DNA from 2 places in the Micromonospora sp. DH14 genome. Region 2 is predicted to be linked to the other one. Evidence: riboswitches for the same ligand, from Rfam matches in the RefSeq annotation. Region 2 holds a riboswitch; the other holds the start of a gene.
The links. Region 2 has a riboswitch for S-adenosylmethionine ahead of QCZ28_RS05540 (aminotransferase class V-fold PLP-dependent enzyme). Riboswitches for the same ligand answer to the same signal wherever they lie in the genome.

Region 1 (8,838 bases), on a different contig from region 2:
GACGACGCCCTGGACGCGTACCGCCAGCTGCGCGACGGGACCCTGGAAGGCCGGGCGGTGATCGTGCCGTGAGCCCGGCCGTCAGCCGGCCTCGATCAGGCCACGCAGGTAGGCGGCCTGGCCGACGTGTTGCAGGTCGTCCTCGGCCACGCTGACCAACCGGACGCCGAGGGTGACCGGCGGATCCCACGCCTCGTCGACCACACGGTCCAGGTCCGCCGGGGCCAGCCCGGCCAGGAAGTCTCCGGTACGCGCGGCGACCGCCTCGTAGTAGTCGATGAGCGCCTGCGCGCTCACCGGCCGCACCGTCGCGACCTGGGCGGGCGAGTGCCCGTAGCCGGTGTTGTCGGGGTCGGCGGCGAGCCCGAACCGCCCCGCCCAGTCGCCGCTGACCCAGATCTGGTCGGCGTCGAGGACCTCGGCGACATGATGGTCCTGCACCCGGGTGAGGTGCCAGACCAGCCAGCCGATCGGGTTGGCGCCCGGGGCGGGCTGGTGGCGCAGTTGCTCGGGGCTGAGGCCGTCGACCGCCGCGCGGACGAGGTCGGGCAGTCGGTCGTACGCCTCGGTCAGCAGGTCACTCACATTCACGTGCTGCCCCTTCCTGATCGGTTGCGGATCAGGTACCGCCGGACATGGGCGGGCAAACCTCGGCCGCTACGGTGATCAAATGGTCGCCGCGCTGGAGTTGTACCTGGACCCGGACGCCACCCGCCGGATCCGGGTGCTCTGGGACGCGCTGGAGGCCGAGGGCGTGCAGAGCATGCGCTCGCTGCTGGAGCAGCGCCACCGTCCGCACGTCTCGCTCACGGTGGCGCCCCGGTTCGACCCGGAGCAGGTCGCCGAGGCGTTACAGGGGACGGTGGTGGCCGCCCCGTTGCGGCTCGAATTCCAGCACGCCGGCCAGTTCGTCGGTCGGGTGCTCTGGCTCGGTCCGACGCCCACCCCGGAGTTGCTGGCGCACCACCGGCTGGTGCACGACCGGCTCGCCGCCGCCGGCATCCCCCTCGCCGAGCACTACCAGCCGGGGCGCTGGGTGCCGCACTGCACGCTCTCCATGCGGGTGCCGAACACACTGATGGCCGCCGCGGTGCGCCGCTGTCTGGAGGTGTTGCCGCTGGCCGCGACGGTGGTCGGCGCGGCGCTCACCGACCACGCCCGGGGCATCGCCCACCCGCTGCCTTGACCGTGGCTCGACCGTCGCTGCGTAATGTCCGGTTTGGCGGGCGGCAGTCGGAAACCCGAAAACAAGCGGTGCGGATGCGGCCGGGCGTGGGAAGGTTCGAGTGGCTGTCGTACCGGTGGTGGGCTGCTCACGGGCGGTCCCACCCGGCCGGTGGCGCGAATTCACCCCGCGCCGCCCACGGCGGCTTCGACGAGGAGAGGCAGGGCCCATGCAGGCTCAGCGCAGGCCACCGCGCACGGAGCGGAGCCAGACCCGGGACGACCGGACCGGCGGCGGAATGACCGGGGCGGCCACCCCCCTGACGATCTGGGCGGCCGCCGTACTGCTCGGCCGGATCGGTGCCGGCGACGACGACGTCGAGGACGAACGGCACATCCTGCGCGGCATCGAGTGAGCCGCGACCACGGGCTCAGAGCCAGCCGCGCCGCTTGAAGATCACATAGAGGGTGCCGCAGACCAGCAGCATCAACAGCAGCGCGAAGAGGTAACCGAAGCGCCAGTTCAGCTCCGGCATGTGCACGAAGTTCATGCCGTACACGGTGCCGATGAGTGTGGGAGCGAAGAGGATCGCCGCCCAGGAGGAAACCTTCTTCAGCTCCTCGTTCTGGCTGTAGCTGGCCGCCGTGAGACTGCGCATCTCCTCGTTCTGCTGCTGGGAGACGAGGGTCGCGTTGACGGTGAGGATGTTCTGCAACAGGTGCCGGAAACCGTCCACCCGCTCCACCACCTGGGTCAGGTGGTCGGTCACGTCGCGCAGGTAGCGGCGCAGTTCCTCGTCGGCGCTGGCGCTGCCCGCGCCGACGGCCAGCGCGTCGAGCACGCTGAGCAGGGGGCGGGCGGCCCGCTGGAACTGGATGACCTCGCGGCTGAGGCCGTAGATGCGGCGGCTGGCGTTCGGGTCGCCACCGAACACCTGGGTCTCGATCTCGTCGATGTCGTTCTCCAGCCCGGCCACCACCGGCGCGTACCCGTCGACGACCTGGTCCAGGATCGCGTACAGGACCGCCTCCGGGCCCCGGGCGAGCATCTGCGCCTCGGTCTCCATCCGCCGCCGCACCGCGGCCAGGTCCGGTGCCTCACCGTGGCGGACGGTGACCACGAAGCCCGGCCCGATGAACAGGTGCAGCTCGGAGAACTCGACCTCCTCCCGGAGGTCGTCGTAGCGGGCGGCGCGCAGCACCACGAACAGGGTGTGGCCGTAGCGCTCCAGCTTGGGCCGCTGGTGGGCGTTGATCGCGTCCTCGACCGCCAGGTCGTGCAGCCGGAACTCGCGGGCCAGCGAGGTGATCTGCTCGATGTCGGGCCGGTACAACCCGATCCAGGCCATCGCGTCGTCCTGCTCCTGCAGGCAGCGGTACGTCTCGGCGAGGCCGGACGGCGAGGCGAACCGGTGCCCCCGGAGGTAGACCGCGCTGTCCACCAGGCCGTGGGAGGCTGCGGGCGACTCCGGGGACGGCACCACGCCGACCCTCGTCTCGTACTCGTCGAGTTGACGGCCGAAGCCACCACCCGGGCGGAAGCGACGGCCGCCGACCATGCCCTGTCCCCTCCCCCGGTGCCGTCCGGTCCGGACCGGGAGGCTGCATCCCCGGTGCCCTGGGCCCGAAACCCGCCGGGGCGTCGGCTGGGTTCCGCGCACCGGCGGACGGCGGCGGCCCGGCGGGCGGATACTCACGGTGACCGTGAGCGGGATGACGGGGGACGCGCCGGTGACGTTCGACAGACGCGCCGGCCGGTTGCGGGGGTGGCTGCTCGACGCCGGCTCGGACCAGGCCGTGCAGCACCCGGGACCGCACGGGCGCCCGCCGGAGCACCGGCTCCACCCGTGGTGGAAGGTGATGTGCCTGACCGGTGTGGACTACTTCTCCACGCTGGGCTACCAGCCGGGCATCGCGGCGCTGGCCGCCGGGGCGCTCTCGCCGGTGGCGACGCTGGTGCTGGTGCTGGTGACCCTGCTGGGCGCGCTGCCGGTCTACCGGCGGGTGGCGGTGGAGAGCCCGCACGGTGAGGGCTCCATCGCGATGCTGGTCCGCCTGCTGAGCTACTGGCCGGGCAAGCTGCTGGTGCTGGTGCTGCTCGGTTTCGCGGCCACCGACTTCATCATCACCATCACCCTCTCGGCGGCCGACGCGACGGCGCACATCGACGAGAACCCCTTCTGGCCGAGTGCGCTCAAGGGGCACGAGGTGCTGCTCACGCTGCTGCTCCTGGCGCTGCTGGGCGCGGTGTTCCTCAAGGGATTCAGCGAGGCCATCGGGATCGCCGTCATCCTGGTCGCGGTGTACCTGACGCTGAACGCGGTGGTGGTGGCCGACGCGCTGTGGCGGGTGGTGACGCACCCGAGCGCGGTCGACGACTGGACCTCCGCGCTGACCACCGGGCACGGCGACCCGTGGCTGGTGGTCGGGCTGTCGCTGCTGGTCTTTCCGAAGCTGGCGCTGGGCCTGTCCGGCTTCGAGACCGGGGTGGCCGTCATGCCGAGCGTACGGGGTGACCCGCAGGACTCGGAGGCACGACCGTTGGGCCGGATCCGTGGCGCGCGCCGGCTGCTCACCACCGCAGCGCTGATCATGAGCGCTTTCCTGATCACCAGCAGCGTGACGACAACGGTGCTGATCCCGCCGGACGCCTTCCAGCCGGGCGGGCCGGCGAACGGCCGGGCGCTGGCCTACCTGGCGCACGCCCACCTCGGCGAGGTGTTCGGCACCATCTACGACCTGTCCACCATCGGGATCCTCTGGTTCGCCGGAGCGTCGGCGATGGCTGGTCTGCTCAACCTCGTGCCGCGCTACCTGCCCCGTTACGGCATGGCGCCGACCTGGGCGCGAGCCGTCCGGCCGCTGGTCCTGGTCTTCACCTCGGTGGCGTTCCTGATCACGATCGTCTTCAAGGCCAGCGTGGACGCGCAGGGCGGCGCGTACGCCACCGGGGTGCTGGTGTTGATCACCTCGGCCGCGACGGCGGTGACGCTCGCGGCGCTGCGGCAGCGTCAGCGCGGTCGCAGCATCGCGTTCGGCATCATCGCGGTGATCTTCGTCTACACGACGCTGGCGAACGTGGTGGAACGCCCCAGTGGCGTCAAGATCGCCGCTTGTTTCATCGGCGGGATCATCCTGGTGTCGGTGTTGTCCCGGCTGATGCGGGCCTACGAGCTGCGCGTCAACCACGTCGAGTTGGATCCGGCCGCGGCCCGGATCATCGACGAACGCGCCGGCCGGCGGATCCGCCTCATCGCACACGAACCCGACCGGCGCGACGAGGCGGAGTACCGCGCCAAGCTCGCCCAGACCATGGCGGACAACGACTTCCCCGACGACAGCGACGTCATCTTCGTCGAGGTCGAGGTCACCGACCCGTCCGACTTCGAGACCGGGGTGCTGGTCCGCGGCAGCGTCGTCGACGGCCGCTTCCCGGTGCTCAGCCTGGCCAGTTCGTCGGTGCCCACCGCGCTGGCCGCCCTGCTGCTGGAAATCCGCGACCGCAGCCGTCGGCGACCCCGCATCTACTTCGAGTGGTCCGAGGGAGGGCCGGTCCGCAACTTCCTGCGCTACCTGGCGTTCGGGCAGGGCGCGATCGCCTCGGTGACCCGGGAGATCCTGCGCCGCCAGGAACCCGACCCACACCGCCGACCGCACGTGCACGCCGGCTGACCTGGGCGCGGGGCGGACCGTCGCGCACGGTGAGCGTGGTCATACCGACTGGACGCGGCACCCGTCGGTGCTGCTAGCCTCGGCGCAGGTCATGAGCGCCAGCGCGAAGCCCCGGCTCGCTGGCCGGCAACCCTCCTCCGCGGTGGGGTGCCCCGGGTGAAGACCAGGCACCGGCACGACGTCGGCGCAAGCGTGGCCTGGCACCCAGGTCAGCACAGACCCGGGAGAACCATGCGCATCCTCAGCACCACCCCACCGACTGACGTCGCGGACCTCCGCACCGGTCGACCCTCGCCCGCACTGACGCGGCGACGGCACGTGGACACGATGCGAATGTGCAGCGCCGCCTGTCGTCGCGGCACCGCGCTCTAGCACCACCCTCCCGAAACCCCTTTCCACCGGTACGCCCATCGGGCGCGCCGTCGGTGGCGCACACCCGCGCCCGCCGAGACACCACCCTTCGGAGACACCAGTGCGATTCCTTCCCGCAGTGACCCGTGCCGCCGCCCTGGGGGCGGCGGCGATCCTGGCCGCCACCGCCCTCACCGCCTGCGGCGACGACAGTTCGTCCGACGCCAACCCGTACGGCCTGGCCCAGCCGGGCGTACTGCGCGCCGGCACGCTGACCGACGCGCCGCCGAACGTGTACCTCAAGGACGGCAGGTTCACCGGCTTCGACAACGACCTGCTGACCGCCGTGGCCGGCAAGCTCGGCCTCACTGTGGAGTTCGTCGGCACCGACTTCTCCGCGCTGCTCAGCCAGGTCAACAACCGCAAGTTCGACGTCGGCAGCTCCTCGATCACCATCACCGAGGCCCGCAAGAAGACTGTCGACTTCGGCAACGGCTACGACTTCGGCTACTTCGGCCTGGACGTCCCGGCCGGCTCGCCGATCACCAGCTTCGACCAGCTCACCGGCAAGCGGGTAGTGGTGGTGCAGGGCACCGTCCAGGACGACTACGCCACCGGCAAGCAGCTGAACCCGGTGCGGGTGCCGGACTACAACGGTGCGATCAACCAGCTCAAGGCGGGCACCGCCGACGCGTGGATCGCCCCGGCGGAGATCGGCGAGAAGTCGGCCGCCGACAGCAACGGCAAGATCACCGTGGCGGCCAAGCAGCTCAGCCCGGCACCGACCGCGTACGCCGTGGCCAAGGGCAACGACAAGCTGCGCGAGGCGCTGAACAAGAGCCTCGACGAGGTCATCGCCGATGGCACCTGGACCCGGTTGCAGGCGCAGTACTACCCGGGTCGGCCGATCCCGGCGGACTTCAAGCCGGGCAGCGGCGCGGTCACGGTGGCGCCGTCGGCGTCCGCGTCGGCGGCGTCCTGAACCGGTGACGAACGAGCGGGGCGGTAGGAGAGGCGACACATGGATCCGTTGAGCACCCTGTGGGAAACGTTCTTCGACTGGGACTCGATGCGCGAGGCGCTGCCCGAGATGCTGACCGTCGGGTTGCCCAACACGCTGATCCTGGCGGTCTCCGCCGCCCTGCTCGGCTCGGTGCTGGGCCTGCTGCTGGCCGTCGCGGGGATCTCCCGAAGCCGCTGGTTGCGCTGGCCGGCGCGGGTCTACACCGACGTGTTCCGGGGGCTGCCGGCCGCCGCGACGATCCTGCTGATCGGCGTCGGGTTGGCCCCGCTGGGCATGCAGGTCTGGGGACCGGACCCCTACCCGTTGGGCATCCTGGCGCTGTCGCTCATCGCTGCCGCGTACATCGGGGAGATCTTCCGCTCGGGCATCCAGTCGGTGGAGGCCGCCCAGTTGGAGGGCGCCCGGGCGCTCGGCTTCTCCTGGGCCGACGCGATGCGCCTGGTGATCGTCCCGCAGGGCATCCGGCGGGTGCTGCCGGCCTGGGTGAACCAGCTCATCGCGCTGATCAAGGACTCCAGCCTGGTCTACTTCCTCGGCCTGGTGGCCAGCCAGCGGGAGTTGTTCCGGATCGGGCAGGACTACGCGGCCACCACCGGCAACGAGTCGGCGCTGCTGCTGGCGGGGCTGTGCTACCTGGCGTTGACCGTTCCGTTGACGCACGTCGTGAACTGGATCGACCGCCGGCTGCGCAACGGTCGGCCGGCCACCGCGCCGACAGACGAGGACGACGACACCACGCCGTACGCGATGGAAGGAGACCGGCGATGACCGCCGCCAGCACGACCTCGGTCAGCCTCGACGTACGCGACGTGCACCTCGCCTTCGGACCGAACCGGGTGCTGCGCGGCGTCGACCTGTCGGTGCCGCGTGGCGCGACGGCCTGTGTCATCGGCCCGTCCGGGTCGGGCAAGTCCACCCTGCTGCGCACCATCAACCGGCTGATCGAACCGGACCGGGGCGACGTGCTGCTGGACGGGCGCAGCGTGCTGGGCGACGACCCGGACGCGCTGCGGCAGCGGGTGGGCATGGTGTTCCAGCAGTTCAACCTCTTCCCGCACATGAGCGTGCTGCGCAACGTCACGCTGGCACTGCGCCGACTGCGCAAGCTCGGTGAGGACGAGGCGGACGCGCTCGCCCGCGCCCAGTTGGAGCTGGTGGGGCTTGCCGGCAAGGCGAACTCCCGGCCGGCGCAACTCTCCGGTGGTCAGCAGCAACGGGTGGCGATCGCGCGTGCGCTGGCGCTGCGGCCCGAGGTGATGCTCTTCGACGAGGCGACCTCGGCGCTCGACCCGGAGCTGGTCAAGGGTGTGCTCGGGGTGATGGCCGACCTGTCCGCCGCCGGGATGACCATGGTGGTGGTGACCCACGAGATGGGCTTCGCCCGGCAGGTCGCCGACACCGTCGCCTTCATGGACCGGGGTGTGGTGCTGGAGGCCGGCCCGCCCGAGGCCGTCTTCGAGCGGGCCGAACATCCGCGGCTGCGCCGGTTCCTCGACCAGGTGCTCTGAGCCGCGGGCGGCCGTCAGGCCCGGGCGCGGGGACGTACCGCCTCCCAGAGCAGGCGGTAGAACTCGGCGTAGCTGCGTTGCACATGCTGACCGTGGCGGCGGGTTTCCTCGTGCCGCGACGGCAGCTGGTTGATCGGCACGCTCATCGCCGCGTGGTGCTCGATGTGCAGGTTGTTGCCGTTGGTGAACCACGTGCTCAGCCAGCTGCCCCGGATCGACCGGGTGTTGCGCAGCACGTCGGTCGTGTCGGTCTCGCACAGCAGGTGCTCGGGCAGTTCCACGAGGAAGTGCAACGGCACCGCCACCAGCAGCGGCAGCACCCACAGCCGCAGTGGGTACACGCCGTGCCCGGTCAGGGCCAGGCCGACAGCGGCCAGCACCGCGACACCCAGCAGCAGGTGCTCGGCGACGATCCGCCGCCGCATGGCGGGGGCGATCTCGCCGTGGGCGTAACGCCAGCGGCCGGCGGCGGCGCGCAGGACCTCCAGACCGACAGCACCCAGTCGGGGGTAGTCGAGCAGGCCGCGGACGAGCATCCCGACGGTCAACGGCCGACGGGTGTCGAAGCCGAAGAACTCGGTGTCCTGCGGGGTGCCCAGGTAGCGGTGGTGCTGCAGGTGCCGCACCCGGTAGTGCGAGTAGACCACCAGCAGCGGCACGCCCAGTGGCACACCGACCAGCCGGTGCGGCAACGAGCGGCGGAACGCGGAGTGGTGCAGGCACTGATGCTGCAACTCGACAGCGTGCGTGTACATGGCGGCAAGCAGCAGCACGCCGGCCACGATCGACAGCGGCTCGGAGCGCAGGGCCAGAACCGCACCGACCGTGGTCAGCACCGCGAGCAGGGCCAGCTTGCCGACGAAGATCCGCTCATCGGCGCGGCTGACCCGGGCACGGCGGAAGAGCAGGGCGGGTGCACCGGTCGCCGTGGCCGGTGGCCGGGTCGCGGCGGGCTGGGCGGTGATCGTCATCCGAGGTCCTTAGCAGTGGGCAGGGCGCTCAGCGACCGCTGAGCAGCACGACGTGGGTGCCGGCGGAGAGCCCGCCCGGCGCTTCGGCGCGGGCCAGCAGCCCGGCGAGGGCGACCGCGCCGGCAGCGGTGGGGTACGCGCCGTGGCC
Region 2 (8,838 bases):
CCGGCGGTGAGCAGCACCAGCCGGTGCACCTCGGCCACCGTGGGAGTCGGCACCCCGAGCCCGGTGAGCACGGTCCCGGCCAGCGCCGCGCTGTCGCGTTCGTTGGCGTCGCCAGCGGCCCGGGGGTCGTAGACCACGTCGTGGAACCAGGCCGCCAACCGGACCGCGTCGACCCGATCGGCCAGGTCGGCATGCTGGTCGACCACATCGAGCACTGCCGTCAGGTGGGCCAGCGTGTGATAGTGCCGGTGCGGCTCCCGCCACCGGGCGATCACCATCTCCCCGGCCCGGGTCGTGTCCGGGTCGGGCCTCGCGCCGGCATCCCGGGCCGCCGCCCGCCACCGGTCCAGCAGATCAGCCACCGCCCGAGTCTGCCGCATCCGCCCGCGACGCGCGGGACGGGAGGATTCAGCGAGCCCACCACGGGTAGTCGCGCCCATGGCCGTGGCCCGGGACAAGCGACCTCCGGTGGTGCGACGTACCGCGCTGCGCGAAGGGTTGGTGGACATCGACGGCGCGCGGATCGCCGAAGCCACCCAGGAGCTGCGACACCGTGGTCGAGCCACCCTGCACGACCGGCTGCACCGGGTCCGGATGGCCGGCGGGCTCGCCGTGCAGGCCGGGCTGGCGGCAGGGCTCGCGTACTTCGTCTCGCACCGGCTGCTCGGCAACCCGCAACCGGTCTTCGCGCCGATCTCCGCGGTCGGCACCCTGGCCGCCTCGGTCGGTCAGCGGTTCCGCCGGACGGTGGAGCTGATCGTCGGGGTGGGCGTCGGGGTGGCAGTCGGTGACCTGCTGATCTATTTCCTCGGCACTGGCGCGTGGCAGCTCGGCCTGGTGGTCACGGTGGCGATCCTGCTCACCATCTTCGCCGGGGCGAGCGTGGCGATCGTCATCCAGGCGGCGGCCACCGCGGTGCTGATCGTGACGCTGAGCCCGTCGACCCAGAACCTGGAGATCCCCCGCTTCGTCGACGCGTTCCTCGGCGGCGGGGTCGCGCTGCTGGTCACGGCGGTGCTGCTGCCGCTGAACCCGCTCCGGGTGATCAACCGGGCCGCCCGACCCGCCCTGGACCTGCTCGCCTCCCAGCTCGACGCCACCGCCGACGGGCTGCGCAACCGGGACCGCGCCACCATCCAGCGCGCGCTGGAGAGGTTGCGCAACAACAAGGAGGAGTTGGCCACGCTGGGCGAGGCGATCGAGGGGGCGAAGGAGACCGCCACCCTCTCCCCGGCCCGTTGGCACCGCCGCGACGAACTGACCCACTACGCGGAGGCGGCCGATCCGATCGACCGGGCGATGCGCAACAGCGGTACGTTGATCCGCCGGTCCGTCACGCTGGTCGAGGACGAGGAACCGGTGCCCGATCCGATGCCGGACGCGATCGGTCACCTCGCCGAGTCGGTCCGGCTGCTCAAGCACGAGTTCGCCGCCGGCGAGGAGCCGGAGAAGGCCCGGGAACGGTCGCTGCGGGCGGTCAGCGAGGCCGGCCGGGCGTACGGCGACGGGGTCGGCTTCTCCGGCAGTGTGGTGGTCGCCCAGGTCCGTACCACGGCGAGCGACCTGCTGGTCGCCTCCGGAATCGAGCAGGAGGAGGCGAACCGGTGGATCCGCACCGCCTTCGGGGAGCAGGAACGCCCGGCCGGTGAGCCCGCCGAGCCCGGCGAGGCGCCGAAGCCACCCACCGCCCCGCCGGTCGGCTGAGCGGGGCCGCGCCGGCCGGGCCTCAGCCCAGCTCGGCCAGCGCCGCGAGCAGCCGGTCCACCTGCGCGGCCGTGCTGCCCAACCCGATGCTGGCGCGCAGCGCGGTGGGCGGCAGGTCCCGCCGGCCGGTACGCCCCGCCGCCTCACTGAGCAGCCGCCGGGCCAGCGGGTGGGCACAGAACAACCCGTCCCGTACGCCGATGTGGTGCTCGGCGGCCAGCCGGGTGGCCACCTCGGTGGAGTCCCGACCGGCGACCACGAACGAGACGATGCCGACCCGGGGCGCGTCCGGGCCGAAGGTGCGCAGCTCCACGACGTGCGGCAGGGCGGCGAGGCCGGTCCGCAGCCGGGCCAGCACTGCCTGCTCGTGGGCGGCCAGCGCGGCCCGGTCCACGTCGTCGAACGCCGTGCACACCGCCGCCAGCGCAACCGCGCCGAGCAGGTTCGGGGTGCCGCCCTCGTGCCGGGCCGGACCGGTCGCCCAGGTCACGTCGTGGGTGGCCGGCCCGACGTGACTGGTGGCCCCGCCGCCGGCCAGGTACGGCGGCGCGGCGTCCAACCAGTCCGCCCGGCCGATCAGCACACCCGCGCCGAACGGCGCGTACAGCTTGTGGCCGGACACGGCCAGATAGTCGACGTCCAGCGTGAGCAGGTCGACCGGGGCGTGCGGGGCGAGTTGGGCGGCGTCGAGCACGATCCGGGCACCGTGCCGGTGGGCCACCCGCGCCAGCTCGGCGACCGGCCACCGCTCACCGGTCACGTTGCTCGCACCGGTCACCGCGACCAGCACCGGCAGCGCCGGGTTGCTGCCCCGACGCAGCTCGGTCAGGGCTGCGGCGAGATCGCGTACCGCCCCGTCGGGGTCGGTGGGCACCGGCAGCCGCACCGATCCGCGCGGCCAGGGCAGCAGGTTGGCGTGGTGCTCGCCGGCGAACGTGACGACCGTCGTGCCGGCCGGCACGGCCCGCGCCAGCAGGTTGAGCGCGTCCGTGGTGTTGCGGGTGAAGATCACGTGATCGTCGGCGCGAGCGCCGAAGTGGTCCCCGATCGTCTGCCGGGCCTGCTCGTAGGCGAGGGTGCAGCGTCGCGACAGCGCTCCCGCGCCGCGGTGCACGCTGGCGTACCAGGGCAGCAGCTCGGCCACCGCGTCGGCGGCGGCCCGCGCGCACGGTGCGCTGGCCGCGTAGTCCAGGTTGATCTCGCCGGGCACACCGAGGACGTCGAGCGGCGCGGACGGCCCGGCGGACACTGCGGGTAGCGAGGGAACGAGGGTGACGGACACGCCGGAACCTCCGAGGTCAGGGACCCCGGGTGCGACATCGGGACGGGGTCCGCGCTTGCCCAGCACACCGATCGGGCTGGGCCCGGTCATCACCCGGGGCACCCCACCGCGAACTCGACGAGGGTTGCCGGCCAGCAAACCGGGGCTTGACGCTGGCGCTCGTGACCTGCCGGCAGCATAGCGGCTACCGATGCGGCCGAACCAGCCGGCGGTGGATGGCTACGCTGACCGCATGGCCGACACCCCGCCCGGTTCACCGCTGCCGCCGTCGCCCGCCGGCCCGCCCGCGCCCGCCGCCCCGCCGGTGGGCGAGACGCCGCGGATGCCGCTGCGCCGACTGGGCTGGCGGCGGTTCCTGGTGCTGGCCGGGGTGGTGCTGTTCATCGCGGCGTGCGCGGTGTTCATGGTCTTCACGCTCGGCCAGTCGCTCGGTGCGCAGGCCCTGCTGATCGGGGTGGTGGCCGCCATCCTGCCGGTGCCGGTGCTGGTCGGCTGCTTCCTCTGGCTGGACCGGTACGAACCCGAGCCGCTGAAGTATCTGATCTTCTGCTTCGCCTGGGGTGCGTTCGTCTCCACCGCCGCCTCGCTCACTGTGAACGACTTCGCGGCCAACCGGTTCGCCGACTGGGGCCTGCCGTCCGCGCTCACCGGGGTGCTGGTGGCGCCGTTCATCGAGGAGTTGACCAAGGCGCTGGGCCCGATCCTGCTGCTGGTGTTCCGCCGCCGCGAGTGGTCCGGGATCACCGACGGACTGGTCTACTGCGGGCTCTCCGCGGTCGGCTTCGCGATGGTGGAGAACATCCTCTACCTGGGCGGTTTGGGCTACGCCTCCGGTGCCGACCGCTACGGCCCGGCGACCGGCATCCAGCAGGTCATCGCGATCTTCATCCTGCGGATCCTGCTGTTCGGGTTCGCCCATCCCCTTTTCACCTCGATGACCGGTGTGGGGCTGGGGATCGCCTCCCGGACGGCCGACCGGCGCATCCGGGTGCTCGCCCCGATCGCCGGCCTGCTGCTGGCGATGATGCTGCACGGCACGTGGAACCTGCTGCCCACGCTCACCCAGGCCACCGGCGAGGCCGTGATCATGCTGTACGGCTTCCTGGGCCTGATGGTGCCGGTCTTCTTCGGCACCGTGGGGCTGGCGCTGTGGCTGCGCGCCTGGGAGGGGCGGCTCACCGAGCGGGTCCTACCCGACTACGTGCGCGCCGGCTGGCTCAGCCCGCCCGAGGTGGCCGCCCTGAGCAGCCTCGGCAGGCGGCACGCCGCCCGCAGTTGGGCGCGGCGGGTGGCCGGCGACGCCGGGGTGCGGGCGATGCGGGGTTACCAGTCCGCCGCGACCCGGCTGGCCCTGCTGCGCGACGGGACGCTGCGCGGTCTGGACCGCAAGCCCGCCGACCAGGAGCGGACCGCACGTGAGGAGCGGGAGTTGCTGGACGCCATCAGCGCGTACCGGACGTTCTTCGTCGGTCGGGACCCGCAGGCCCCGGCGGGGGTCTGGGACGGCAGCCGCTACCACCTGCGCTTCCCGGACGGCACCCAGCGCCCGGTGGACGCGCCGCACGAGCCGGTGGTGCCGATCCCGGTGGTGCTGGCGCCCGCCCCGGCTCCGGTGGGGTACGCAGCGCCCGGCTGGCCGGGGCCGCGATCGGCGCCCCCCTGGCCGCCGACGCACCCCTGAGCGCCGTCGACGGGCGGCTCAGGCCGGTGGACCGGCTCAGGTCATCAGCGAGGTGAGGAAGTCACCGAAGCCCTGGAACATCGCGATCAGCGCGGCCCCGATCGCCCGGAACATCTGCGCGGCACCGTCCGGCCGGAAGGCCATGAAGTAGATCAGGAACGCGACACTGCCCCAGGTCAACAGCTTCTTCACGAATACCGGCATCGTCCCTCCCCAGGGCCACGGTCGCCGGATGGCTTCCCGTCGTGCGGCCGGGCAAACGGTGCGCGACGGGGCCTGGTGGCCGGGGGAGGTGCGTCAGAGGTAGAGGCCGGTCGAGTCGTTCTCGATCCGCTCGGCGGCGACGGCGTGCACGTCCCGCTCCCGCAGCAGCACGTAACCGCGGCCGTGCAGCTCGACCTCGGAGCGGTCGTCCGGGTCGAAGAGCACCCGGTCGCCGGAGACGATGGCGCGCACGTTCGGCCCCACCCCGACGGCGGTGGCCCAGGCGAGGCGCTTGCCGACCGCCGCGGTAGCCGGAATGACGATGCCGGCGGTGGAGCGGCGTTCGCCCTCGCTGCCCTCCATGCGTACCAGCACGCGGTCGTGCAGCAGGCGGATCGGCAGGCCGGCGTCCAGATCGTTGTCGGCGGTCACGCCGCAGACGCTACCGTGTGGGCCGACGGCTACCGGCCGGTGGTTACGCCGGAGGTGGTCGGGGCATTGTGTGGCGGAACCCCCTACGGTGTCGGGAACGGACGTATGCTGTCCGACCTGTCACCGTGGGCGGGCCGGGTTCTCTGCCAGGAGGTGCGCTTGAGCCGCTTCGAGCGGGTACGCGGGCGGCTTCGCCGCGCCTACCAGTCACGACAGGCGTCGGCGCGTGCCGACGAGGGCGCGGCGAATGACGCGCTGAACGACGCGTCGCCGGCCGCCCGGGTGGCATCGCCGGCCGTGCCGGGGCCGACCGCGCCGACGAGCGCCACCGTCTACGGCGCGGAACCACAGGTGGACCTGCACAGCTCCACGTCGAGCCGGGACGACGCCGACGTTCCGCACGGACTGCGGATCGCCGCCGCGTGGTGTTGGCGACTGATCGTGATCGGCGTGGTGGCCTGGGCCCTGCTGCGGATAGTCGGCACGATCAAGATCGTGATCATTCCGCTGGCCATCGCGCTGCTGCTCTCGGCGCTGCTCGCGCCGGCGGTGGGCTGGCTGCTGCGGATCCGGTTCCCCCGGTCGCTGGCGACCGCTGTGGTGCTGGTCGGCGGCCTGGCCGCGGTGATCGGCACGCTGACGCTGGTGGTCAACGAGTTCATCCGCGGCGTACCGGAGCTGAGCGAGAAGTCGTCGGAAGGTGTCCGGCAGATCCAGAACTGGCTGAAGACGGGCCCTCTGCACCTCTCCGACACCCAACTCGACAGGTACATCGACGAGGCGCAAGCCTGGATCAACAACAACACCTCACGGTTCACCAGTGGCGCGCTGAGCACCGCCGCGACGCTCGCCGAGGTGCTCACCGGCACGCTGCTCGTGCTGTTCGCGACGTTCTTCTTCCTGCGTGACGGCAACCGGATCTGGCGTTTCCTGGTGCGGCTGCTGCCGGTGGCCGCCCGGTGGAAGGTCGACGACGCCGGCCGCGCCTCCTGGCAGACGCTTGTCGCCTACGTCCGCGCGACAGTGCTCGTCGCCTTCATCGACGCGGTCGGCATCGGCATCTTCCTTGTCGCCTTCGACATCCCGTTCGCCTTCCCGTTGGCCGCGCTGGTCTTCCTCGGCGCGTTCATCCCGATCGTCGGTGCGGCGCTCTCCGGCGGCGTGGCGGTGCTGGTGGCGCTCGTCGACAGCGGCCCGGTCACCGCGTTGATCATCCTCGGTGCGGTGATCGGCGTGCAGCAGATCGAGGGCCACGTGCTCCAGCCGTTGATCATGGGCCGGGCGGTCGCCCTCCACCCGCTGGCGGTGATCATCGGCATCGCCGCCGGTGTGGTGCTCGCCGGCATCACCGGCGCGTTGGTCTCCGTGCCGCTCATCGCGGTGCTGAACACCGCCGTCCGCCGGCTCGCCGCCCGGAGGGTCCCGGACACCCCGCCCGACGCCGTGGTGGTCGCTGCCCAGGCCCCCTAGCTCCGGGCGCGACCTTGGCCGGCGCGACCCGGCGGGTCAGGACTTGGCCAGGCGCTCCAGGGCGCCGCGGGCCACCTCGGGGCGGGTCGTGTACCAGAACGGTGGCAGCGAGCGCCGCAGGAACGGCCCGTAGCCCCGGGCCGTCTCCAGCCGGGAGTCGAGCACCGCGACCACACCCTTGTCGCCGGTCGCCCGGATCAGCCGGCCGACGCCCTGCGCCAGCCGGACCGCCGCGATCGGCACACTGACCGCCGCGAAGCCCGAACCGCCGCCCGCGTCCACCGCCGCCGCGCGGGCCGCCGCCAGTGGTTCGTCCGGGCGGGGGAAGGGCAGTCGGTCGATGACCACGAGCTGGCAGGCGTCACCCGGCACGTCCACCCCCTGCCAGAGCGACATCACCCCGAACAGGCAGCTGGCACGCTCCTCCCGGAAGCGACGCACCAGCAGCGGCAACGCCTCCTCACCCTGGAGCAGCACCGGCAGGTCGGTCCGCGCACGCAACAGCTCCGCCGCCTGCTGCGCGGCCCGCCGTGAGGAGAAGAGCCCGAGAGTACGACCACCGAGCGCCTCGACCAGCCCGAGCAGTTCCTCCCCGGCAGCGTCGGGCAGCCCGGAGACGCTGGGGCGGGGCAGGTGCGCGGCGACGTACAGGATGCCCTGCCGGGCGTAGTCGAACGGCGAACCGACGTCGAGTGACCGCCACCCGGGGCCCTCGGTGGCCGGTACGACGGCGTTCGGGGTGGCGTCGCCAGCGAGGCGGCGTCCCGGCGTCTCGGCGGCCGGACGACCCGGGCCGCTGCGGGCGGCCTGCGCGGCAGCGGCGGGGGTCGGCGGGGCGGGCGGTGGCGCGTCCAGCCCGAGGGCGCGGGCGACGGTGTCGAACCGACCGCCCAGCGCCAGGGTCGCCGAGGTGGCGACGACGGTGCGTTCGTCGTACAGGTGGGTGGCGAGGGTGCCGGCCACCGACAGCGGCGCGACCACCAGCGCGCGGCGGCTGCCGCTGTCGTTCTTCTCCACCCAGGCCACGTCGTGGTCGGCCTCCTCCAGCAGCCGCTGCGCGGTCGTGGAGAGCTCGTCCAGGGCGGCCTTGGCCTGCTGCTTGCGCACCGGGTCGGGGTCGTCGGCCTTGATGTCGCCGATCGCGTCCAGGGCGGTGCGGGTCGCCGCGTCGAGCAGCGTGCACGCCTCCCGCAGCGGCGTCGGCAACCCTGCGGTGATCCGCCCGGCCGGCGCCTCGGCCAGGCCGACGGCGAGGGCGTCACCGGCGGCGGTGAGCGCCTCGGCCGTCTCCGGCCGCAGCAGCGTCCGGGCCCGCCGGGTGGTCCGGTCGATCAGCTCCGGCACCAGTTCCGCCTGGGCCGCCGACGAGACCCGGTCAACCAGCTCGTGCGCCTCGTCGACGATGAGCAGCTTGTGCGGTGGCACGATGTGCCGGTCGGCGAGCATGTCGACAGCGAGCAGGCTGTGGTTGGTCACCACGATGTCCGCCTCGCGGGCTCGGGCCCGCGACGCCTCGGCGAAGCACTCCTGCCCGAATGGGCAACGGGCAGCGCCGACGCACTCGCGGGCCGGCATCGACACCAGCCGCCAGGCCTGGTCGTCGACGCCCGGGTCCAACTCGTCCCGGTCGCCGGTGGCGGTCTTCTCGGCCCAGTCCCGCAGCCGCTCGATCTGCTTGCCCAACCGGCCCGCCTCACCGAGCCACTTCGTGCCGCCGCCGGGCCGTGCCGCGGGAGCGTCGAAGAGGGTGTCCTCCGGCTCCTCCTCGGTGGAGTTGTCCAGTCGGGCCAGGCAGAGGTAGTGGTGGCGGCCCTTGAGCACGGCGAAGGTGGGCCGCCGGCCGAGCACCGGCTCGACCGCGTCGGCGAGCCGGGGCAGGTCGTGGTCGACCAGCTGGGACTGCAACGCCAGGGTGGCGGTGGAGACCACCACCGGGCCGTCCACGGTGAGCGCCGGCGCGAGGTACGCCAGCGACTTGCCGGTGCCGGTGCCGGCCTGGACGAGCAGATGCTCGCCGTCGGCCACGCACGCTTCGATCGCCGTGGTCATCTGCAGCTGGCCGGGG

Region 1: another riboswitch for S-adenosylmethionine. It lies ahead of QCZ28_RS21885 (ABC transporter substrate-binding protein); the one in region 2 lies ahead of QCZ28_RS05540 (aminotransferase class V-fold PLP-dependent enzyme).

Annotation. Positions count from the first base shown of each region.
Region 1 covers NZ_JARVKT010000017.1:105,098-113,935, reverse strand. The annotation lists gene QCZ28_RS21915 (NAD(P)-dependent alcohol dehydrogenase) at 1-72, shown strand, start outside; gene QCZ28_RS21910 (DinB family protein) at 82-591, opposite strand; gene QCZ28_RS21905 (2'-5' RNA ligase family protein) at 671-1,186, shown strand; gene QCZ28_RS21900 (hypothetical protein) at 1,395-1,580, shown strand; gene corA (magnesium/cobalt transporter CorA) at 1,596-2,723, opposite strand; gene QCZ28_RS21890 (amino acid transporter) at 2,878-4,836, shown strand; SAM riboswitch class IV at 4,924-5,035, shown strand; gene QCZ28_RS21885 (ABC transporter substrate-binding protein) at 5,309-6,169, shown strand; gene QCZ28_RS21880 (amino acid ABC transporter permease) at 6,209-6,979, shown strand; gene QCZ28_RS21875 (amino acid ABC transporter ATP-binding protein) at 6,976-7,719, shown strand; gene QCZ28_RS21870 (fatty acid desaturase) at 7,734-8,690, opposite strand; gene QCZ28_RS21865 (pyridoxal-phosphate dependent enzyme) at 8,719-8,838, opposite strand, start outside.
Region 2 covers NZ_JARVKT010000002.1:294,232-303,069, forward strand. The annotation lists gene QCZ28_RS05530 (metal-dependent phosphohydrolase) at 1-362, opposite strand, end outside; gene QCZ28_RS05535 (FUSC family protein) at 502-1,704, shown strand; gene QCZ28_RS05540 (aminotransferase class V-fold PLP-dependent enzyme) at 1,727-2,986, opposite strand; SAM riboswitch class IV at 3,033-3,153, opposite strand; gene QCZ28_RS05545 (PrsW family intramembrane metalloprotease) at 3,177-4,667, shown strand; gene QCZ28_RS05550 (hypothetical protein) at 4,704-4,871, opposite strand; gene QCZ28_RS05555 (co-chaperone GroES) at 4,965-5,303, opposite strand; gene QCZ28_RS05560 (AI-2E family transporter) at 5,409-6,773, shown strand; gene QCZ28_RS05565 (ATP-dependent DNA helicase) at 6,810-8,838, opposite strand, start outside.